DNA from 3 places in the Shewanella sp. NKUCC01_JLK genome. Region 2 is predicted to be linked to each of the others. Evidence: predicted binding sites of a transcription regulator. Region 2 holds the regulator's gene; each other region holds the start of a gene.
What was found. Region 2 encodes sigma-54, which starts transcription at its own class of promoters, with help from an activator protein. Its sites were predicted from a motif close to GTTGGCACGNNNNTNGNNT; they were not measured.
Positions count from the first base shown of each region.

Region 1: the regulator sigma-54 is predicted to act here: its motif matches at 6,064-6,082, upstream of flhA (flagellar biosynthesis protein FlhA).
Region 3: the regulator sigma-54 is predicted to act here: its motif matches at 4,610-4,628, upstream of KO537_RS18625 (YccF domain-containing protein).

Region 1 covers NZ_JAHKRD010000003.1:209,925-217,951, reverse strand. Annotated here, with positions in the region: gene KO537_RS04970 (protein phosphatase CheZ) at 1-498, opposite strand, end outside; gene cheY (chemotaxis response regulator CheY) at 512-895, opposite strand; gene KO537_RS04960 (RNA polymerase sigma factor FliA) at 943-1,656, opposite strand; gene KO537_RS04955 (MinD/ParA family protein) at 1,649-2,530, opposite strand; gene flhF (flagellar biosynthesis protein FlhF) at 2,535-3,917, opposite strand; gene flhA (flagellar biosynthesis protein FlhA) at 3,929-6,028, opposite strand; gene flhB (flagellar biosynthesis protein FlhB) at 6,210-7,340, opposite strand; gene fliR (flagellar biosynthetic protein FliR) at 7,359-8,027, opposite strand, start outside.
Region 2 covers NZ_JAHKRD010000020.1:11,655-19,681, forward strand. Annotated here, with positions in the region: gene KO537_RS19060 (OmpA family protein) at 1-10, shown strand, start outside; gene KO537_RS19065 (molybdate ABC transporter substrate-binding protein) at 276-1,112, shown strand; gene mgtE (magnesium transporter) at 1,192-2,556, opposite strand; gene KO537_RS19075 (HPr family phosphocarrier protein) at 2,801-3,076, opposite strand; gene rapZ (RNase adapter RapZ) at 3,063-3,917, opposite strand; gene ptsN (PTS IIA-like nitrogen regulatory protein PtsN) at 3,914-4,357, opposite strand; gene hpf (ribosome hibernation promoting factor) at 4,360-4,647, opposite strand; gene KO537_RS19095 (RNA polymerase factor sigma-54) at 4,676-6,154, opposite strand; gene lptB (LPS export ABC transporter ATP-binding protein) at 6,262-6,993, opposite strand; gene lptA (lipopolysaccharide transport periplasmic protein LptA) at 6,990-7,544, opposite strand; gene lptC (LPS export ABC transporter periplasmic protein LptC) at 7,531-8,027, opposite strand, start outside.
Region 3 covers NZ_JAHKRD010000019.1:40,026-48,052, reverse strand. Annotated here, with positions in the region: gene KO537_RS18645 (nicotinate phosphoribosyltransferase) at 1-1,353, opposite strand, end outside; gene prs (ribose-phosphate diphosphokinase) at 1,364-2,251, opposite strand; gene KO537_RS18635 (NUDIX domain-containing protein) at 2,609-3,322, opposite strand; gene KO537_RS18630 (1-aminocyclopropane-1-carboxylate deaminase/D-cysteine desulfhydrase) at 3,404-4,432, opposite strand; gene KO537_RS18625 (YccF domain-containing protein) at 4,700-5,107, shown strand; gene KO537_RS18620 (alpha/beta hydrolase) at 5,143-6,033, opposite strand; gene KO537_RS18615 (M14 family metallopeptidase) at 6,030-7,070, opposite strand; gene KO537_RS18610 (transporter substrate-binding domain-containing protein) at 7,236-7,982, opposite strand.

The DNA.
Region 1 (8,027 bases), on a different contig from region 2:
CGCCATCAAAATTTGATTAAGCAATTCACGTAATCGAGTCGAGTCATTTGCACTACGAGACATAAGGTCTTGTACATCGTGACAAAGGCCCTTAAATTCAGTCAGCGCTATCTCGCGTCGCATTAATCTGTCCCAAGATGGCATGACATTTTGAATATTTACGGTCACGGCATTAGCCAAAGGTAAACATTCTTCAACCGCATCCATGGTTTTATTTGCAGCTTGTTCGGTCATGTCAATAACGTAATTTAAACGTTGCTTGGCATCGGGGATCTCTGTATTGGCTAATTCAGCAAGACGATTATCAACTTGAAAATCCATCAGCGCACTATGAAGTTGCCGAGTTAATTTACCTACTTCTTCGAATAATTCTCGTTGCAGTGGAGCAGCAAGCTCCCGAAATAAATCATCTGCCTGACTTTGCTCACCTGCACTTAATAATTCAACTAAATGCTGAGCTTGCTCGAGCGTGATGAGCCCTGATGTTTGTGACTTCATAGCTCATCCTTGCTCAAGCGAGTCGTTCGAATATTTTATCTAACTTCTCTTTCAGCGTTGCAGCGGTAAAAGGCTTAACCACATAACCATTCACTCCCGCTTGAGCGGCAGCAATAATCTGTTCACGTTTTGCTTCAGCAGTCACCATTAATACAGGTAAATGCTTTAGCGAATCATCAGCGCGAATTGCTTTTAACAGATCGATTCCTTGCATACCAGGCATATTCCAATCTGTAACAACAAAATCAAAATCCCCCTTTTGCAACATCGGCAGGGCTGTTGAGCCATCGTCTGCTTCTTGGGTGTTATTAAACCCCAAGTCTCGCAACAAGTTCTTGATGATACGCCTCATTGTCGAAAAATCGTCAACAATGAGAATCTTCATATTCTTGTCCAAGGTTTCCTCCGGTGAGCTGACATTCTGTGCTCGATTAATAATTATACTTATGTCCAGTGCTTGAGTTTAGCTTTCAATCGCAACATTGCCTGACTTAATATCTGGCTAACCCGCGATTCACTGACTTCAAGAATGGCGCCAATCTCTTTTAAATTCAATGCTTCATCGTAGTACAGGGATAACACTAATGCATCTCTTTCAGGCAATAATTTAATTGCCTCAACCAGAGCAGAATGAAATTGGTTCTCAGCTAATGCTTCAAATGAATCATCATCGGACCGATCACTCACTGTAAGTATATCCTGAGATACGCCTAAATCTTCTATCCCTATGATTTTTCCGACAGAAACATCGTTAAGAATATGATGGTACTCATCGAGCGTCATATCAAGTTTTTCTGCAATTTCTGTGTCGCGTGCATCACGGCCCAGTTCTTGCTCTAACTCATCAATAGCGTGTGCAACCTTACGATTGTTACGATGAACGGAACGAGGGACCCAGTCGCCACGACGAATTTCATCTAACATGGCTCCACGTATGCGTATGCCGGCGAAGGTTTCAAATTTCGCACCCTTGCCACCATCAAACTTGGATGATGCTTCTAGTAACCCCATCATCCCAGCTTGGAGTAAATCATCTAACTGCACAGATGCAGGTAGTCTGGCGAGTAAATGATGCGCAATTCTTTTAACCAACGGAGCATACTGTTCAACGATCGACGATTTATTGTCTAAACAAGTATACGCAGCGGCTTTATTCACTCGTTTTTTCCTCTTGAAAATCTGGTCGTTGTACTAAACGCTCAACGAAAAACTCCAAATGCCCACCAGGTTGCTGCGGCACAGGCCAGCTCAAAATTTTATTTGCCAATCCTTGATAAGCAATTGCCGCTGGTGATTTAGGATAAGCTTCAACCACCAATTTTTGTTTACGAACAGATTTACGTAAGTTTTCGTCAAATGGAATAGTGGCGACTAATTCAAGTGCAACATCTAAAAATCTGTCGGTCACTTTACTGAGTTTAGCAAATAATTCCATACCTTCGCGTAAACTACGCACCATATTGGCAACTATTTTAAAACGGAACACACCATGCTCACGGCTGAGAATTTTAATCAGGGCGTAGGCATCGGTAATCGAAGTGGGTTCATCACAAACAACGACTAACACATCCTGCGAAGCACGTGAGAAACTGAGCACCATATCTGAGATCCCAGCCGCAGTATCTACGACTAGAATATCAAACTGAGTCCGCATCTCACTAAATGCACGGATTAATCCAGCATGTTGCGCAGGGCTTAATTCCACCATCCCCTGTGTTCCTGAGGTGGCAGGTACTATGCCTATCCCCTTAGGACCACGCACGATAATATCGTCAAGCTCTGCATCACCAGAGAGAACATGAGAGAGGTTACGCTCGGCACGAATACCCAGCATGACGTCGACGTTTGCTAAGCCAAGGTCAGCGTCAAGTACCAAGACACGCTTGCCTTTTTCGGCTAATGCCACAGCAGTATTAATAGAAACGCTGGTTTTACCCACGCCTCCTTTACCACCAGTGACCGCGATTACTTTCACTTTTTCGTTATAGGGTTGATTCATCATACGTAAACCACTTGCTTGATCCAGGGTCATAAATCTACTCAAATGCACAGGCCATATTATCTGACCACGCTGTGTCTTGTAATGATTGTTGTTCTGTACTATCTAACGCTGCGAGTGCCTGCTGGGCTAAATCTAGGGTATCCGCAACTTTCATATCTTCAGGAACTCTTTGTCCATCAGTAATATAACTTAATGGTAATCCGTTTTGGATCAACACACTTAATGCCCCTGCTAACGACACAGATTCATCGAGTTTTGTGAGAACGACACCAGATAGGGGAATGCGTTTAAAATGATTGACTGCATCTTGCAGCACACGGCGCTGCCCTGTCGCAGACAGTACCAGATAACTGCGGATAGGTATCCTGCTATTTGCAGTTAAATTATCAAGTTGCTGGTAAAGGCGCATATCTCGCTGTCCCATGCCAGCCGTATCTATCAATACTAGCTTGCGATTCCTAAACTGATAGAGAATTTGCTCTAATTCATTTAGATCATGAGCTTGCTTTACTGGGCAGCCCATTATTTTGCCATAAGTTGCTAATTGCTCATAGGCTCCGATGCGATAATGATCTGTGGTAATTAAAGCAACATGTTCAGCACCATGATGTGCCGCAAAACGGGCAGCAAGTTTAGCTAATGACGTTGTTTTACCAACGCCAGTAGGACCAACTAATGCAACCACCCCGCCCTGTTTCACAATGTCATCACCCTGATTGTCAAGCATATTAGCGAGACTTTGTGGTAATGCTCTGACTAATTCAGCCGGCGTATAATGCTGACTCAGCGCGGCTAATTTATTTGCAACCGCAGGGGAGAATTCAGCCTCAAGTAATTTGGCTTCGAGCATAGCACCGACGGGATCGATGCGTTTTTTATGTTCCGTCATCAAGGAGGATACTTGATGTGTCAGTAAATTACGCAGTGATGCTAATTCATCACGCATAGCTTCAATATCAGCACTTTGTTTTAGTGATGTTTGTGGCTTTTTATCAAACGAGGAAGGCGCTTCACGACGTTCTGGTTTCACAGCAGTAGGGGCTTGTAAGCCCTTAGCCCATGCAGGTAACTCGGCATCAACTTGCTGATGTGACATTTGTTGATTCAAACGGCTTTGCTGCTTCTCAAGTAAGGCTTGTAATGAGTCTGCAGGAGCGGCTGGCTTAGCGCGAGTTTCTACACGAACTGGCTGCTTAGCACCGAGGGACACGAGATCGTCGCTCACGTCCATAAAGGTCGGTGCTGGCGCAGTGGCTGCAGTTTTTGCTTTAGGTTCGTCATAGTCAACGGCAGCGACAATTTCGATGCCACCGTTCACTTTTTTATTTGACATAATGACGGCATCTGAGCCGAGTGTTTCTTTCACTTGGGCCAGTGCGGCGCGCATGTCTTTGGCAAAAAATCGTTTAATCTTCACTTATGCGTCCTCTACTGGCCGACTGCAGATACGATACGTATTTGCTTCTCATCAGGTATTTCTTGATATGAAATGACTCTGAGATTAGGAATAGTATGTTTAACAAAGCGTGACAGCGTCGCGCGTAACATACCTGACGTCAACAATATGGCGGGTTGTCCGACCATTTCTTGCTTCTGAGCCGCATCGGCAAGGGACTGCTGCATGCGTTCTGCAAGACCGGGTTCAATATTAGGACCATCACCACCAGTTGCTTGCATTGACTGATGCAACATCTGTTCCAACTCTGGCGCCAAAGTAATGACGGGGATTTCGAGCTCTGGGCCTGAGATCTCCTGAACTATCATACGTTTCAAAGCGATACGTACAGCGGCAGTCAAGACTTCAGTGTCATTGCTCTTAGTGCCATATTCTAACAAAGTTTGCACTATAGTACGCAAGTCTCTAACTGAAACCCCTTCATTTAATAGGTTCTGCATCACTTTTACGACATGTCCTAGTGGCATTATATCTGGAATAAAGCCATCAACCAGCTTAGGTGAGTGTTTCGCAAGCATATCCATCAGTTGTTGCACTTCTTCGTAGCCTAACAACTTAGCGGCATTATTTGTGAGTAATTGACTAATATGAGTTGCAACAACAGTGGCGGCATCGACGACGGTATAACCTAATGTTTGTGCGTGCTCACGTAACTCAGGAGCGATCCATACAGCTTCTAGGCCAAAAGCGGGATCGCGCGTTTCGATACCATCGAGTTTGCCATAGACTTGACCAGGGTTGATCGCCAATTCGCAATCATGACGAATATCTGCCTCTCCGACGACGACGCCCATTAATGAAATGCGATACGCATTAGGCGATAAATCTAAGTTATCGCGAATATGCACCGCGGGCACTAAGAAGCCTAGTTCCTGAGACAACTTTTTACGCACGCCTTTAATGCGGCTTAGTAACTCGCCACCTTGGCCCTTGTCTACCAGAGGGATCAAACGATATCCAACCTCAAGACCAATAGTATCAACATGATGTACATCGTCCCAACCTAGCTCTTTAGGCTCTTTATCTTGTCTTTCTATTGGACCCGATTTCACTTGTTCTAGCGCTTTAAGACGTTTGTTTTCATTTCGTTTATAAACAAAATAAGCTGCACCAGCAGTCATAAAGGCAAAGCTTAAAAACGCCATGTGCGGCATACCAGGAACAATACCCATTACAAACAGGACTCCGGCGGCGATACCCAATGACTTATGACTGTCAAACATCTGACTCATCATCATTTGGCCCATATCACCTGACTCGTTTTGACGAGTCACCATCAAGGCTGCGGCGATTGACAATAATAGACCAGGGATCTGCGCCACTAAACCATCACCGATAGTCAGTAAGGTATAAATTTCAACCGCTTCAGAGAAACTTAAGCCATGCTGCACAATCCCTATGATGAAACCACCTACGATGTTGATCACTAAGATCATGATACCGGCAATCGCATCCCCTTTAACGAATTTGGACGCACCGTCCATCGCACCATAGAAATCGGCTTCACGGGTCACTTCGGCACGGCGTATTCTCGCTTGGTCTTGATTTAAGGTTCCAGCATTTAAGTCAGCATCGATTGCCATTTGCTTACCAGGCATAGCATCCAAGGTAAAGCGGGCACTGACTTCTGCGATACGACCAGCACCTTTAGTAACTACCGCAAAGTTGATGATAATCAAAATGATAAATACCACTAGACCAACGGCATAGTTACCACCGATCACCACAGAACCGAAGGCTTCAATCACCTTACCCGCGGCATCACCGCCATTATGACCCTCAAGTAAAACCACACGAGTAGAGGCAACGTTGAGCGCAAGACGTAATAATGTCGCCACCAGTAACACAGTTGGGAAGGCAGCAAAATCTAAGGGTCTATCGGTATAAATAGCCACCAGCAATACGATGAGAGCTAACGCAATGTTGAATGAAAAGAGTATGTCTAATAGAAATGGAGGGATAGGTAAAACAATCATGGCCAATGCAGCAAGCACAACCACCGGCGTGCCAATGCCTTTAAAAGTGCTGAGCCTAATTTGTTTTACTTGACCAAGAGTCGCTTTAACATCCATTCGCTATAACCTAAACTTTGACGTGTAATAGCATAAAGCAAAAAACGCGCCAACAAGATTAAAGCCATTAATGAAGGAAAGATATGTACTGTGACTGATTGATATACATAAAATTAGCCATAAAAACAAATGAACTCGACATCATCAGCTTTACCAATGACTACCATCTGAGACTAGTGGTTCAATATTTCAATTCATCTGGTATAGGTTGATTAAGTGGGACAGGAATAGGTTTACGACCGCGTCCTTTTTGATATTGGCGCAGCTGGAATACATAAGCCAAAATCTGTGCGACAGCAGTAAACAAACCTTCAGGGATCTGCTGGTCTAACTTAGTCGTATGGTAAATCGCCCTTGCAAGTGGTGGGGCCGAGACAATCGCAATATTGTGCGCGCGGGCAATCTCACGTATTTTAAAGGCCACATCATCAACACCTTTCGCTATCACAAAGGGAGCCGCAGAGCGCTGCACATCGTATTTAATCGCAACGGCAAAATGCTCAGGGTTAACGACAATCACATCGGCATTTGGCACTTCAGCCATCATACGCCTTTGTGCTAGTTCACGTTGCATCTGCCGTATATGCCCTTTCACCTCAGGTTTACCCTCAGTGTCTTTATATTCATCTTTTACTTCTTGTTTGGTCATCTTAAGTTGCTTGTTGTGATTCCAAATTTGGAACGGCACATCGATGACGACAATAAATAAAATCGAGGAACATAACAAGATAAACATCCAAACCAACAAATCTAATGCATGGTAAACATTACCTGGAAGATGGTCGCTAGACAGCAACATAATGTCATTGAAATAGAAGCTTAATAAAAAATAAGCAGAAAACGCTACTACCGAAAATTTTGCAATACCTTTGGTGAGTTCAACCAGAGCCTGTACGCCAAACATACGTTTAAAACCAGCAAGGGGACTCATTTTACTGGCTTTTGGCATCATAGCTTGGGTCGAAAAATTGATCCCTCCAAGAGAGACGTTACCGATAAACGCAACAACCACAATCAGTAGCATAATTTTAGCCATGGGCCAGGCTATTTCACTCGCAACAACGCCCCACACTTTGAACATTTCATTCGTATCAAAAATTTGCGCCCTATCCATGGTAAATACAATTTCAAACACCCGAGTTAGGCTAATGGCCAAACTTGGGCCTAGCATATAAAACCCACATGCTGCCGAAATTAATACCGCTGCAGTTCCAAGTTCTTTCGAACGTGCAATCTGTCCTTTTGTTCGCGCCTGTTCTAGACGCCTCCCCGTGGGTTCCTCTGTACGTTCATCACTTGACTCTTCAGCCATGGGCTTCTCCTAATCCCATCATATCAAGCCATCAGCGTTACATTGGAGCGCTAACATATCGCAAAGCAGCACTTGAGCCGTCGACCATACTTCATCGAAGTGTGCCATTACCGGTGTTAGGGTTAACCACAGAATAAACAGTCCACCAATCATAGTGATCGGAAAACCAATAGAGAAAATATTCAATTGTGGCGCGGCGCGGGTCATAACCCCGAAGGACAAGTTGACTAATAACAAGGCGATAATCGCAGATATCGACATAGTGAGTGCCGCACCAAACATATACGACCCCCAATCAGCCAGCGATCGATAACTTGTCAGTGTTAAGCCTTGATTAGAAATCGGCAAAGTTTCAAAGCTTGCCACTAGCATACGGATCATCAAAAGATGGCCGTCCACTGCTAAGAAAATCAATGTCGCCAATAAAAGAAAAAAGTTACCAATAACGGGTGTTTGTTGGCCAGAACCAGGGTCAACCATAGAGGCAAAGCCTAAACTGGTCTGCATACCAATGATCTGTCCAGTGAGCACAAAGACTTGCATCACCATTTGAGTCACAAACCCCATGGCAACACCGATAATAATTTGCTGCGCCGTGATGAATACTGCGCTTAACGAAAATAAATCCACATTTTGAGTTGGAGGAAGAACGGGTGCTATCGCAAAGGTAATTGCCATCGCCAATAA
Region 2 (8,027 bases):
AGGTAAATAGTCTGGTCTAAGCACAAAGTTCTCGCTGAAAAAGTCGCCAGGGGCGACTTTTTTGTTTTCAGTGGTGGGCTAATTGAGTGATTAGCTTGCCGTGCTTCAATTAGACAATTTGTCCTTTATGAAGCGCACCTTGAGTGACCTGCACCACAAACATATCACTGCTAATTACCTTGGGATGAGTTCAGCTTGATCCCTTTATCGATTTCACGTTCTGTATGGGGATAAGTCACAAGAATGACTTTTAGTGCCTAAAGGAGAATATGACTATGATAAGCAAAAATGTGTTAGTAGCCTTGAGTTTAAGTCCTGTCATCATGGTGACTGCTGTACAAGGAGTGCCGATGAAAGCCGAAGTGACCACAGGAGCCGCGCCGATAGAACTGCGCGCCGCAGGCAGTTTAAAGGCTGCGATGAGTGATATTATTGCTGCTTATCAAGCACAGTCGCAAATAAGTGTTGTAGCGCAATATGCGCCCTCAGGTTTATTGTTAAAGCGCATTCAAGAGGGCGAGAAAGTCGATATCTTTGCCTCGGCGAATATGAAACATCCACAGGCATTAGTGGATTCGGGTCAGGGCGAAGCGGTGCAAATGTTTGCCCGTAATCAACTCTGCGCTGTTGCTCAAGACACAGTTCAGGTGACGAGTGCGACCTTACTCGATACCTTGTTAGATCCTAAGGTTAAAGTCGGCACCTCAACCCCGAAAGCCGACCCCGCGGGTGATTATGCCTGGGCCGTTTTTGCTAAGGCCGAAGTGGTAAAACCTAATGCGAAAGCCGCGTTAGAGACCAAGGCATTACAACTGACGGGCGGCCCTGAGAGCGTTAAATCGCCTAAGGATCGTAACCCCTATGGCTGGGTAATGGAAAACAAGCAAGCGGATATCTTTTTAACCTATTGCACTAATGCTGTGCTGGCTAAAAAAGAAGTGCCGAGTTTACAAATCATCGACTTACCGCAGGAACTCGCCGTGGGTGCCGACTATGGTTTACTGGTTTTACAAGGCGCTAATACTGTCGCTAAGCCGTTAGCTGAGTTTATTCTATCGACCAAAGGCCAAGCGATTTTGAGCAGTTATGGTTTCCAACCTCCGGCAAAATAGCCTTCTTTAGTTTTCCTGCGGGATAAAAAACGGCACCTTTGAGGTGCCGTTTTTGTTATTAGCTCAAACTGTTAAAGCGTTAGTTCATCAGGTAGAGCGTCGCTAACCCGAGGAAGGCGAACAGGCCAACCACGTCAGTGACTGTGGTGAGCACCATACCGCCAGCGAGGGCAGGATCGATTTTAAGTCGTTTTAAAATCAATGGAATACTCGCACCTGCAAGCCCAGCTACTGTCATATTGATCAGCATAGCGCTACCAATTAATCCCGCCAGTGCCATATCATCCTTCCATAGCCACACGGCGACAAAGACTAAAATCGACCACATCAAGCCATTGAGAAAACCAATCGATAGCTCTTTACCGATAAGCCAGCGAGCGTTGCTTTGGCCGATATGGCCTAAAGCAATACCGCGGATCACGAGCGCTAAGGTCTGATTACCGGCAACACCGCCCATGCTAGGGACAATTGTCATCAAGATGGCGATAGTGGCAAATTGCTCAATAGTGCCTTCAAACATATTGCTGACCGACGAGGCAAGCAGGGCGGCGAATAAGTTTATAGTAAGCCAGAGCGAGCGACGTAGGGTACTTTTTAGCACAGGACCAAAAGTATCTTCATCTCCGTCCATCCCCGCCATACCCATCATGGAATGTTCAGCATCTTCGCGGATAACATCGACTACGTCATCGATTGTGATACGTCCGAGCAGCTTACCATCACAGTCGACGACAGGTGCCGATACCCAGTCATTGCGTTCGAATTTCTGCGCGACTTCGCTGTCGGACATGCTCACCGGAATACTTTGAATATTGGGATCCATGATATTGCGAATTGTGGTGCTTGGCGCGCAAGTCAGCAGATCTGCCAGCCTAACCCCGCCAAGGACTTTGTCCTGTTTGTCGACCACATATAAGGTATCTGTGGTGTCGGGTAGGTTGCCCCTTTGCCGAAGATAGCGCAGCACAACATCGATATTCACATCGGGTCTTAAGGTGACTGTATCCGTATTCATCAAGCTGCCGGCGGTCTCATCTGGATAAGATAGGGCTTGTTCTACCCTCAGGCGATTTTGCTCCGTCATCGACTGCAACACTTGTTTGTAAACGGCGTCGGGAAGACTTCGCAGAATATAGGCGAGATCGTCGGTGTCCATGCTTGCTGTCGCTTTCGCGACTCGCTCAGGGCTCATGCTGCGGATCAGTGGGTCTTTGAGTTCTTCACTCAACTCATCGAGTATGTCGCCTATTTGTTCCTGATCGATGAGCTGCCACAGTACTTGTCTGGCATTTGGCGGTGATGATTCTAAGATCAGCGCGATATCTGAGGCGGCCATTTTTTGCAGCATATTACGCACGTGTACAAACATGCCGCTGCTAAGCGCTTGGTTTAACTGGTCAAGACTATGTCCGGTGTGATCGTTTTCTGCATTATCTACGGGCATTTGTCCTCCATTGTGCGGCAAATTGGTTTGAGATCTTGGTGTTAGGCTAGGATTTAGCGGTGACTAAGCGTCAGTCGATGACACAGATTAAGGCGGCTAAGGTAAGGCCAGCGCAATGACCGCTAGTGTAATCGCCAGTAGCTTGTATCGTCGAGCGACAAATGTTTTGCCATGTCTGAATGACAAGTTTTTTAAACTAGACATGAAGTGAAACTAACGATGAAGTGCTTAGTGTGAAGTGAAACTAACAGGCTTCGTCAAACTTAGCGTCGATTAAGGCACAAATGGCATCGAGAGCCGGCTCTGCATCTGGGCCTTCGGCGATCAGCTTAATGGTTTTACCCATACCAGTTTCAAGCATCAGCAAGCCAAGCACACTGGCGGCCGATGCTTGTTTATCGCCTTGGATTAAGGTGATGGTCGCATCAAACTCGGAAGCCAGTACCACCAACTTAGTGGCGGCACGGGCATGTAAACCGAGCTTATTACAGATAGTTATCTGACGTTCAAGCTTTGGCATTGTTGAGCTCTCGATGACGGGCATACACTTTATGTTTACCGTTACTAAAGCGTTTGGCCAATTGCTCTGCGACGTAAACCGATCTGTGCTGTCCACCTGTGCAGCCAATGGCCACAGTTAAATAACTGCGATTGTTACGCTCAAGGTGCGGCAGCCAAGTCTCCAGTAAATTTTCGATTTGCCAGATGAACTTATTGACCAGTGGTTGGCGATTTAAGAACTCAGCTACGGGTTCATCTAAACCAGTCAATGGCCGCAGCGCCAGCTCCCAGTGGGGATTAGGTAGAAAGCGTACATCGAACATAAAGTCGGCTTCGGTGGGCATTCCGTGCTTAAAGCCAAAGGACTCGAAGTTGATCACGAGTTCTTTATCGACACTACCAAGGAGAATTTGTCGGACTTGGTCGCTTAAATCATAGATATTCAAATTCGACGTATCTATGTAGTGATCGACCAGTTTTGACATAGGCTCGAGCAGTTTCCCCTCCAGCTTTATCGCTTCTTGCAAAGAGACTCGGCTCTTCGACAAAGGATGCAAACGGCGGGTTTCGCTGTAACGCTTGAGCAGAATTTTATCGCTGGAGTTAAGGAAGAAGCTCGTTAACTCAGTATCTGGAGGTAGGCTAGCGAGTTGTTTTACTAAGACCTTATCCTGCTCAGGCATGTTACGCACGTCGACACTGATGGCGACGAGATCGTTACTGCCTTTGAGTTGCTCAAGCAAACTGCCAATCAATGGCAAGGGAAGGTTATCGACACAATAATAGCCGAGATCTTCGAGTACCCTAAGGGCGACAGATTTGCCTGAGCCTGAGCGGCCCGACACTATGACCAGTTTCATCCAGTGATTACCTGATAGAGTTCCGTTTCATCATGCGTCTTGCGTAATTGCTTTAATATTTGCTTGTCGCTCAGCTTTTCGGCCATGCAAGACAAGGTACTTAAGTGCTGCTGACATTGGTCTGCAGGCACCAGTAGTGCAAATAAAATATCAACAGGTTGCTTATCGATAGCATCAAATGCTATCGGCTCTTCACACTTAATGAGTATGGCAATGGGCTGATCTATATCGGCTAGTCGACCATGTGGAATGGCGATGCCGTTACCTATACCTGTGCTCCCCATCTTTTCGCGCGCCACTAGGCTTTCGAATATCTCTTGAGATGAGAGGGTCGGGTACTGGGCAGCGACTAAGTCGCTGATGAGTTCCAGTACCTTTTTCTTGCTGCCCGGAGTGGCGCAGGTAGTGCACTCCGGCCGCAGTATGGTACAAAGTTCCATTATTAGTGTTTTGTTAACTTCTCTTTGTGTTTAATAACCTGACGGTCAAGCTTGTCAATCAGGGCGTCTATAGCGGCATACATGTCAGCATGCTCTGAAGTAGCAAAAACTTCACCACCTATGAGGTTTATTCTCGCTTCGGCAATCTGTTGCATTTTCTCAACATTGAGCACAACGTGCACATTATTGATCTGTTCGAAATGGCGTTCAAGTTTTGAAAACTTTTCTTCTACATATGCACGTAACGATTCGGTAATTTCGATATGGTGCCCACTTAGGTTTATTTGCATAGAAACGTCCTCCGATATCCACTGTAGGTTATAAACTTTTACGCTGATTAGAAGGTGGAATAAGCATAGCCTCTCGGTACTTCGCAATGGTTCTGCGGGCTACGTTGATCCCTTGTTCTGCCAGAAGTTGAGCCATCTTACTATCGCTTAATGGTTTTTTCTGGTTTTCCGCTGCCACCAGTTTCTTTATAAAGGCTCTGATTGCTGTGGATGAGCACTCACCACCATCGTCAGTCCCGACGTGGCTAGAGAAGAAGTATTTTAGTTCAAAAAGTCCCTTAGGGGTATGCATGTATTTTTGAGTTGTGACCCGTGAGATGGTGGACTCATGCATTTCTACCGCTTCAGCAATATCGTTAAGCACCATAGGCTTCATGGCTTCTTCACCATACTCAAAGAAACCTTGCTGATATTGCACTATGCAATTAGCAACTTTAAGCAAAGTGTCGTTACGGCTTTCTAGACTCTTAATAAACCATTTAGCCTCTTGCAGATGGCCGCGAATAAATTGGCTATCGGCTTGGTTTTTTGTGCTGCGTGCCATAGAAGCATAATGTTGATTTACATTGATTTTGGGCATGCAGTCAGGATTAAGCTCAACGACCCAGCGGCCATTTTTCTTCGACACAGACACATCTGGGATAACGTATTCGTCATTATTGGGCGTGATCAACAAACCTGGGCGAGGATTGAGGGTTTGGATGAGTGCTATACCATCCCTTAATTCATCTTCTTTTAATTTAGTCTTACGCATCAACAACCTAAAATCACGGGCGGCGATCAGATCTAAATGATCTTTGATCAGCATACGGGCGTTTTCTAGGTTGGGAGTATCAGCGGCGAAATGCGACAGTTGGATCAGCAGGCATTCACTTAAATCGCGGGCGGCAACGCCTATGGGATCAAAATGCTGAATGCGCTTGAGTACGGCTTCGACTTCGTCAAGCTCAACTTCAGGATTGCCCATGGCTTCGAGAATTTCTTCAGTGCTTTGGGTGAGATAGCCCTGATCGTCGATTGCATCAATAATGGCGGTGGCAATGGCTAAATCGGTTTCAGAAAACGGTGTGAGGTTTTTTTGCCATTCTAAGTGTTCGTACAAACCTTCACTGGTCTCGCCTTGGAAGGGCATATCGTCTTCACGACTGCCGCCGGGGCCTGAGTTTGGGGAGGCGGTAAACACTTCATCCCATGTGGTGTCCATGGGGAGCTCATCGGGCATGGATTCTTTGGTTAGCGACTCTGCCGTGTCTATGGTGGAGCTGTCTTTTTCTGGTGGCAGAGTGCTAGATTCACTGAAATCCGTATCGGATAGCGTTTGGTTTACAGGGGTTTTAGTGGCGTCGAATTGATCCTCTTCCAGCTCGAGAAGGGGATTAGAATCTAATGCTTGCTGGATCTCTTGCTGCAGTTCTAATGACGACAGTTGCAACAGACGTATGGCCTGTTGTAATTGTGGCGTCATGGTTAACTGTTGACCCAGTTTGAGCTGGAGTGACGCTTTCATGTTACCGCTGATCCCTACGTTATTATTGTTGGATGAGGTCGCTTATTATTATCTTGAGTGAAGCCCAATGGCGGTATAAATTGCCTCCATTGGCTTCGCTCGATTAACTATAGCCTGAATTGTTCACCTAAGTACACAGCCCTAACTTGCTGATTGTCTAAGATCTCTGCTGGAGTTCCTTCGGCAATCAGGTTTCCGTGACTCACAATATAAGCATGTTCACATACATCTAATGTCTCGCGGACATTATGGTCTGTGATCAGTACGCCAAGGCCGCGACTTTTGAGTTGTTCGATAATCTTCTTGATGTCGATAACCGAAATAGGATCGACGCCGGCAAACGGTTCATCGAGCAAAATGAACTTAGGATTAGCGGCTAAAGCCCGCGCAATTTCGACGCGACGACGTTCGCCACCCGACAATGACATGCCTTGGCTGTCACGGATGTGGGTGATATGAAACTCTTCGAGCAGATGTTCTAGTTCTTCTTCTCGTTCTTCGTTTTTAAGTTCTTTACGAGTTTGCAGTACGGCCATGATGTTGTCATGAACAGTTAGCTTACGAAAGATACTGGCTTCTTGCGGTAAGTAACCTATGCCTTTGCGGGCACGCAGATGCATAGGATCTGCGGTTAAATCATCATCGTCGATAAAGATATGTCCCTTATCGCTCTTCACTAGCCCGACAACCATGTAAAAGGTCGTGGTTTTACCTGCACCGTTTGGACCGAGTAGGCCAACGACTTGACCGGTTTTTACCGTCAGACTGACGTCTTTAACCACTTGGCGACTCTTGTAACTTTTCGCCAGATTTTGTGCTCTTAAGGTGATTTGGGTCATTTAGAGTCCTGCTTTTTTACAGGTTTATCCGCCGGAGCGTCTGATTTAGCATCATCTTGATAGTTTTCAGGCTGAATAATAGTGATTACGCGATCGTCACCACTGCCAGTACTCTCGGCCATCAATTTCTGTTGAATCATGTTATAGCGGATTAAATTGCCTGTAACTTGGCTACCTGCTTGATCTAATGACGCCATACCTTTCAGAGTTAAGGTGCGGCTTGCCATATCGTAACGAATTTCTTTCGCGCTAGCCGATGCAGGACGGCCATCGTCTAATATCTGGCTATACGTAGCAGGGTTGCCTGTGGCGACTAAAGTTTTGCTATTTTCACCTTCAGCGGAAAATGCACGCAGTTCATTTGCTTGGATTTTTATTGAGCCTTGGGTAACTTCCACCGGACCAAAGAAGATAATCTGGTTGTTTTTGATATCCGCAGTTTGGCTCACAGCTTTAATTTTGACTTCTTGCTTTAAGTCGCCCACTTTCGCGAAAGCACTCATGCTCATAATTAGCATTAGGCTGGCAAGTAATACGTTATTTTGCTTCATATGTTCCTACTACCTGACTGGTCAATTGCACTTCTTGCGCGTTGAGGTCGGCATAAAGGCCTTGGCCTTGAATATTAAAATCTTTCCCTGTGACGTAAATGGTACGGTCAGAGGTCATTATCATAGTGTTGAGATCGAGTTCCAGATAACTGGTGGACAAGGTCTGAATCGGTTCTTCTGGGCTAATGGCATCGATAATAACATTATTTTCTAATACAACCTTGCCAGTTTCCTTGTTTAGCTTGCCCTGATCTGCCCTGAGCTGCCATTGTGCTTTACCTTGGTCTGGATAAACAAGATAAACAGGTTGAGTAAAGAAAGTTTGATTCGTTGAATCATAATGTTCCATGTGTTTCGCCGTCACACGGCTATTCACTAGTCCTTGCTCATTGAACTCAACACTGCGCAGATCTTCAACGATGAAATCTGGGGTATTTTGATCTTTTACTCTGTTATCGGAATCACCGCTGTGTTTGTTCTGGA
Region 3 (8,027 bases), on a different contig from region 2:
ATCTTTAAGATAAAATTGACCCTGCTCATCTTTAAATACCGCCACTAAACCCTTAGCGGATTTTTTAGTGCCATCATCTGTTTTAGGATCTTTAAATATTTCTCTGTCTTTACCATCAACTTTCGCAAAGGTCGCTTTCACGGCATAACCGTCAGTATCTCGGGTCACGTGTTGATAGGTAAAACTGCCTATCCCAAACACAATATTGGTTGACGCAAAACCTTTGGCCTTTAAGCCGGCACAAATGGCTTCAGCACGTTCAATGGTGATTGAATCGCCATAAATCAGTCCAACATGGCTATTCAGCGCTTTATACCCTTTGGCAGTTGTACCGCCCCCAAAGACATCCCACAGACACTCAATAGCGCCTTTATATTCGGGACTCCCGATTGGTGCTTGTGGATCGCCACAAATGATTTTCACAGGGCAACCCGTATCAGGCCTAAACACCACTTTGCCATCGCGGGCAAGAATGCGGTCTTTTAACGCTAAGGTGAATTCTGTCATCACCTGCCAAAAATCCCAAGAATCTGAAACAATGCTGACAATGCCCGTTGGGTAAATATCTTCAATCAAACGGCGGAACGTCTCTAATTCATTCTCCATGCCACCCGCGCACATGACACTGTGCTCCGTTGCGGGCACACTGCCACCGACAAGTTCTTTATCACTATCGGCAAGGTAATATTGCTCAAGAAAATCAATGGCGGGTATGGTATCAGTCCCAGTAAAACTGAGTAAATGTGCGGCGCCGCTCATGATCGCGGCCTCTGCACCATACATGCCACGGAAACTAAAATCGTGACCCTGCCAATCAACAAAAGCGATGTCACCATCGGTTTCTAGCGCGTAAGTCTCAAATATTTTGCGGTATTGCAGCGCGGTAGTAGCACTGGTACACATACCCCACACATTAGCGGAAAGGATGGTTTCGAGATAATTGGTCAACCAAAAGAACCGCTCATCGGTATTGTATAAAATCAAGCAAGGCACTTTTAATGGATACATTGAGCCTTCAGGTAATGCCATAATTTTAATTGGTAAATAGCCTAAATCATGCAACTCCTCAATATGCTGAGTGCCAACATTATTCGGCCCGAGATAGTTATTGATACGGCGGGAGAATTGGCGAATGACCTGATCTTTGGGTTGTTGAAAGAAATCACGGTTCCAACTGTCAATTAAGTAATGCTTGATAAAATACTGCAAGCCAAAAAACACCATTTGGTCTGTATAACCACGACGGGATTTACGGGCGGTCAAGTTACTAAAAATCACTTGAGTATTATCGGGATATTGACGACGGTGGTCGACTTTATAGCCATCAATGGCAGTAACGGGATTCAAGTACATAATATTTTCCTTAATGATTCATATAACTCAAAACAGCATGGCAATGACAGAACTCGCTCGAAATATGTGTGGGGACACCTAAACTATCGGTACAAAATAATCTGTCTATGCCCGACTCTCGCAGTACCAACTCGCTGGCCTTATCTTCATAATGTGACACGATCAAAATGACGCTTTGGGCTCCCTTTTGCTTTAATTTGATGGCAAGTTCAATAAAGGTTCTGCCACCCGCGCAAATGTCGTCAACGATTAAGCAGGTTTTACCCGATAAGTCATCACAGAACACTTCGGTAGCGATAATATGGCCATTGACCACATCACGATGTTTATCGGCCCTGATCACCGGCATTCCCTGTAACGCTTTAGCTAAGCCGAATACTTTTTTATTCGCCCCCGCATCGGGCGAGACTAACACTAGCTCATCCGATAATTGGGCAGTGATAGCGGCGACAAAGCTGTGATTGTCTATAACCTGAACTCGGTCTAACAATGCGGCGGTGACATCGCTGTGAGGGTCAAATACAGTGACCGAAGCATATTGCTGCTGATTAATCAGGCTAGCATAGACTTTTACCGACAAGGCCTCACCGGCATTACACACCCTATCTTGGCGAGCGCCCGGCATATAAGGCAGTAGCAAATTAATTTGCTCGGCACCACTGCGACGTAATGCATCAGTTAACAACAAGAGCTGCATGATGGAATGATCGCCCCGATAACTGAAAAAGATCGTTACTCGTTTAGCAGGAGGAACAAGTATTTGAACATGATTCTCCCCCGCACCAAATTGAAATAAGCGGTAGTGAGTCTCATCGCTAGCTGCGGGTAACCGATAAAAATCGGCTTGCGAACATTGAGCGTGAGAAACATCTTGGGACGTCTGAATACGTTGAGACATAGTAACCTCCTGTCTGTGGCAAGATTGCCGAAATTGACGGCGCCCTTGTTGTCTACATGAATAATAGTGTCTTAAAGACATTATTGTGTAAAGTTGATTTTTAGACTATTTCAGACGGAGCAACCTAAAATGTTATGCTTAAATGACATATAGTGTCCTTTAGACACTATAAATGGGCGCGACAACTAAGAAGCTACAATATGGGTATCGAGTAATATAAGAACCGGAGACATTAAGGCAAAATCAGTAATTAAACAGTCTTTACTGATTCAAAGTCACCATGAATAAGGCATAATCAGTCGCCGTAACTCATATTGAGCAAGGCGAATATCTGGCCTAAATCCACATTCACTGTGATCAACATTCTAAATTTCTTAAGAAGCGATACGATGCGGTATTGGGTTTCAAGCGGTATAAATTAGCGGGACGACCCCGTTCGGTGCGCTTTAATCCCGTATCGATCAATAAATCGGCCTGTTCAACCCGCCGACGAAAAGATTTACCTTGGATAGGCTTGCCCAGCAAAACCTCATGAACATGCTGCAGTTCTGGCAAGGTAAAAGGTTCAGACAGTGCAAATCCTGGCACTAAAGAATATAAGGCTTTTTGTGTTAAGCGTTCCCGCGCTTGCTCAATTAACTGCAGATGATCAAACGCCAAGGGCATCTGCAACACATCTGCTAATGGCCACCACTTAACATCACTCACTGAATCAATCTGAATTTGGCAAGCTTGATAACTCATCAAGGCGGTATAACACACAGTCACAGACCAGCCTCTTACATCGCGACCACGATTACCCACAGTGCATAGCTGCTCAATATAAGGTGGCACTACCGCGGTTTTCTCATGCAGTTTACGTAATACAGTTTGCTCAAGGGATTGATCGCAATTTTCATCGATAAACCCTCCAGGTAATCCCCATAAACCTAAAAATGGATGATTTAAGCGTTGTACTAGGAGTACTTTAAGCTGCTGATCGTGATAGGTAAACAATACAGCATCTACTGTCAGTAGCTGAGCCTTAAAAACCTTAGGATCGTAATTGGCGAGATATTCCGCTTCAGTCATTGATATTCCCCATCGTTCCAAATCATCAGCTTAACTTAGCATTACATAGCTTCAAACATATTATGTCTTAGCGTCACTAAGTCAATGCTCAGAGGCACAGGATGAGCCACTTTGCCCAAATTTACGCTGATAACGTGGCAACATGGTCTCGTTCCCGAGTAAGCCACCTTGGTGGATATACATCACAGGACGAGAGCCTCCGCCTTGTAAATATTCCTCAAGCACAATAAAACCTAAGGGATCGTAGAGTAATTCAAACTGCACGCCTGAGGCGCAGACCCGCTGCCACATGGCATAAAATTCCGGATAAAGTTTACCAAAATGATATTTCTTGCCGACATTAACAATCTGTGGATGCTCACTGGTATTGGTATTAAGCAACGAAAATTGCAAGCGCAAATAATCATCGCCACCGACAACAGCACAAGTCACGACGCGAATATCCGTTTGCTGACGGATAAAATACTGATTTAAAAATAACGCTGTCGTTCCCGTCCCCGAAGGTAAAAATACCGTTAAATCAACCAATCCATTCGCCTTCGCAAACTGTACTATCTCTTGCGCCAATCTATTAACCCCGTATTCGGCGTAAGCACAGCGCCCCCCCTCTGGGATAAAAAGCGCCGTCGGCTCATTCACGAGTACTTGAGCCTCGATATAATCTTGGCAACTCAGCCGCACATCGCCCACTTGCGCAGTAGGGTCAGGCCTAGCATTAAGATTTGACAAAACGTGAGGCTCAGATTGCGACTGAGTGCACGCCTGATTTTGTGCTATTAACACACTTAAATCGATAATATTAGCGCCATTCACTAAAGCGGCAGCGTAATTGCCCGTAGGATGTTTAACCACTTGACTGGCAATATGATCTACATAAAAATCACATTGCCAGCCTTTCATCTTCGCTAATGTTGACAATGAATACAGTGAGTTAGCCAATGGCGAGCCGTGACCTATCACCTTGCTGATGCCTGCAAACTCATGATCTAAAAAATAGCCGAATTTGCGAGCTTTATTGCCACTAAACGCCGGATGCAGTAAATCATCACGTTTTAGGAATATGTCTCTGCCAGCAAAGGCAAATGTATCGACAGGGGAATTTGCAAACATCAAGCGACTCAAACAATTAAATTATCTGGTTTTTAAACCAGTTAAGGGAAGGCTAGTGTAACTCCGACCTTCCTGTTACGCCCTTAAGAAATTATCAATTTGGCGAAAAACTAGTGAAAATGACACATGAATCTCGAATACATATAATTAACCAATTGATTATGAACAATTTAAATAGTTGGCATAGTTATCGCTTAGACATTGATATATATTCAATTTATCGAAGCTAACGATAAAGGCTAACAGGGTAAACATAAGGAGTTTTCAATGGCTGTATTACGCTTAATATTCAACATAGCTTGGTTTGTACTCGGCGGATTTGTGATGGGACTCGCTTGGTGGCTCGCAGGTATCCTGTGTTTTATCAGTATCATTGGTATTCCCTTCGGCCGCGCCTGTTTTGTTATCGGCGAAATGACCTTTTGGCCCTTCGGCCAAGAACAAATGAACCGTCGCCACTTAACTGGGCGTGAAGACTTGGGCACAGGTGCATTAGGCATGGTAGGAAATATCATTTGGTTCTTACTCTTTGGGATCTGGTTAGCCATAGGGCATTTGGTCCACGCCTTAGCTTGTTTTGTGACGATTATCGGTATTCCCTTTGGGATACAGCATCTTAAGTTGGCTTTACTCAGCCTCACACCGATAGGCCAAACCGTAGTGGCTAAAGCTTAATAAGACAATGCGTTAACTGCGCTATTCACTCTCGATTATTTGGTTTCAAGAGTGGATAGCGCTTTGTCATCCCATACAGTAAATATCGCTTCGTTTAAGGCTATTTCTTCCTCCAATAAATCGTTGCAATCATATTGAGTATTGGCAGGCTCACTATCCACAGAAAACTGCACTTGCGGCTTAGTCGCCCCCACAATGTCCAACAGATAATGCGCCAGTTTTGCGGGTGCATCTATAGCTGCATCGTGACCGCAATACGCGAGTACAATCAAATCGGTGTCAAAATGCCGTGCTAGCGCCTTACTCGATGCCATACTCACCAGCGCATCACGGTCACCGCAGAGCACAGTTATCGGTACTTCCACTGTCAATGGACATTGGTATTGAAAAGCCGCCCAAAGTTGTCGCCATACATTGCGTCTACTTGGTGTGGTATCGCGGCGAAACTCACTCCACTTGACAATTAAATCTCGGTCTCGCCGATGACGAAAACTGGTTAAACGCACTATAGTCGACTCGATTGGATGTAAAGCGTTACCCCGAGCCCGCATGAAAAAAGCCTTCAATGCATTCAGCGGGTTAAATCTTTGATACCAAGACGATAAATTCGCCGCACTGCTGTTTAATACAAAGACATGCCTTATCTGCCAAGGTCGCTGGCATGCCATTTCCAGCGCCAACATACCGCCCATAGACAAGCCGAGGAGATAAATAGTCTCCCCTTCCTGTACCTGCTCATCTAATTGCTGCCACACGGCATGGGCATAATCAGCAATCTTAAGCGGACTTAATTCGTGGGATAGCGTCCCATTGCCCGGAAGATCCGGTGTCAGCACTCGCAATCCCTTTTGTCGCAGACGCTGATCGAAACCATTCCAATGGCGCTGATCACGCATTAATCCTCTTAATAACACCCAAGTTGTCATGACTGAGACTCCCGATACCAATAATGCCGTGCGCACTCTGTCAGCTCAGCCAAACGTTCAGGTGTTAACTGCTCTAACGATTGGGCATAGGCCGCTTCCATCATAAATTGCATGAGTACTGTATGCCTGCGTAAAATCCTGTGGTGACGATGTGTTTTTTGTGGATTAAAAAAGCCAGCAAAATTAAATATTTGTCTAGGATTCTTCTTTATCCATGCCCAAGATCCCATCTCTAATGTCAAAGGTAAAAATGGCACCTGAGCAGAAGGATCAGCCACTTGGTGCTGGCGATAGAGATAATCCCAAATATCACCATGAGTGCGATAAAACTGGCTCTGCGGCGCCAACCGATAATGGCCGTGATGGGGATAACTCTGTTCAAATAATTGTTTTAGATGAAAAATATAATTGGCATTTTCGAAGGCGGTACGGGTATGGGCGTAGGGGAACCAGATATGATCACTCAAGCCAAATCCCGAGTGGGCATCGAGCGAAATCAAACTTGTGCTGCGACTCAACAGTTGTTGTACATAGGCAACTAAGCCCGCAGTTTCCAGCTCCATTCCCCCAATACCGCGATACCAGGGCAGCCGTGACGATATACGCTGTCCTCCCACCATAAAGGACACTTTTTCACGGGATTCTATTGGAGCGTTACGCATCAAATCTACTTGATTACCATTGCCCCGCGTTCCCATGAATAACCCAACAGGATTCACTACAGGTACAAAAGCTAACCGCAGGCCCGTTAGCATCTGTTGTAGGTGTTTATCCCAAACAAGCCGCTGCAATAAACTGTTTAACAATGCCAAAATAACTTGAGATCCAATACGCTCAACCCCATGCACGCCCCCCACAAAGAGTACTGTCGGACAAGGCGTATCTGTACCACCTAACTCAACACTGTAAAGGGGGAAATGCTCTTGGCGGAATGGAATGTCGGCAAGGATCTGATAATCCAACTTAAGATGATGAGTATCAATGAGTTGCTGCAGCGTATCTAACTCAAATGGAAGCTCAAAAGGAAGTTTCTTCATGTCACCTTAATCAATAAAATGAGAGAACTACTCATGCCGTTAAAGTGATACTAATAGTGAACAAAGACAAAATGATGACAAACTGCATATCAGAAGTGAGTTTACGGGGAAATAAGCGGAAAAATAGCGAGTAAAACAAAGAATAAACTATCCTAAAACCCTACATCAGTCTTCACGATAAAGTAGCTCTCCAATGATAGTTTCTACGTCAACCTGCGCTAAACCTTGGTCAACAATATCTCGCCAACGCCGTCCCTCTTCTGTATTACGAAACGCGATATAGAGCTGCTTATTCGCCAGAATTTGCCGATTGATTTGCAACTTTGTCGCCAGCGGCTGTAAGGGCTTTTGCTTGAGTAAATAGTGCAGAACGTTGACATCAATCACCGCGGCATCAATCCGACCTGCGGCAACTTTTTTAACATTATGCTCATCCGAAGTCACAGCTTCAGTCCGCTGTACACCGGAAAAGATCATGCGATCTAAGGCCTGAGTATTCACATAATCTTTCACCACACCTAAGGTATAGCGATTAAGATCTTCAATATAATTCCAACTTACTGGATGGGACTTTTGCTCCACCAGCCCCAATGGACTTTCGCCAATCGGTTTTGAAAAGATAAACTTTTCAGTCTCTACATAGTATTCAGGAAAATAACCTATGTAGTCAGAGTTCGGCATAGTCGTAAGTTTGACAGCGCGGCTCCACGGATAGAAATCCACGTCTAATTGGTGTCCCATGACGTTCAACGCCGCCCGTACCACGGCAATACTGGCACCCTGCTCCATTAATTGCTCTCCTGAGTAAGGCGGCCAAAGTAAAGATGTGAGCATTAAGGTGTCCGCTTTAGCTTCGCTTAATCCCATAAAGGAAAGACAATACACAAGGAGCATTGAACGCCATCGAACCATTTAGTACTCCTTTGCCTGCATGGATTTACGATTACATCATCGACA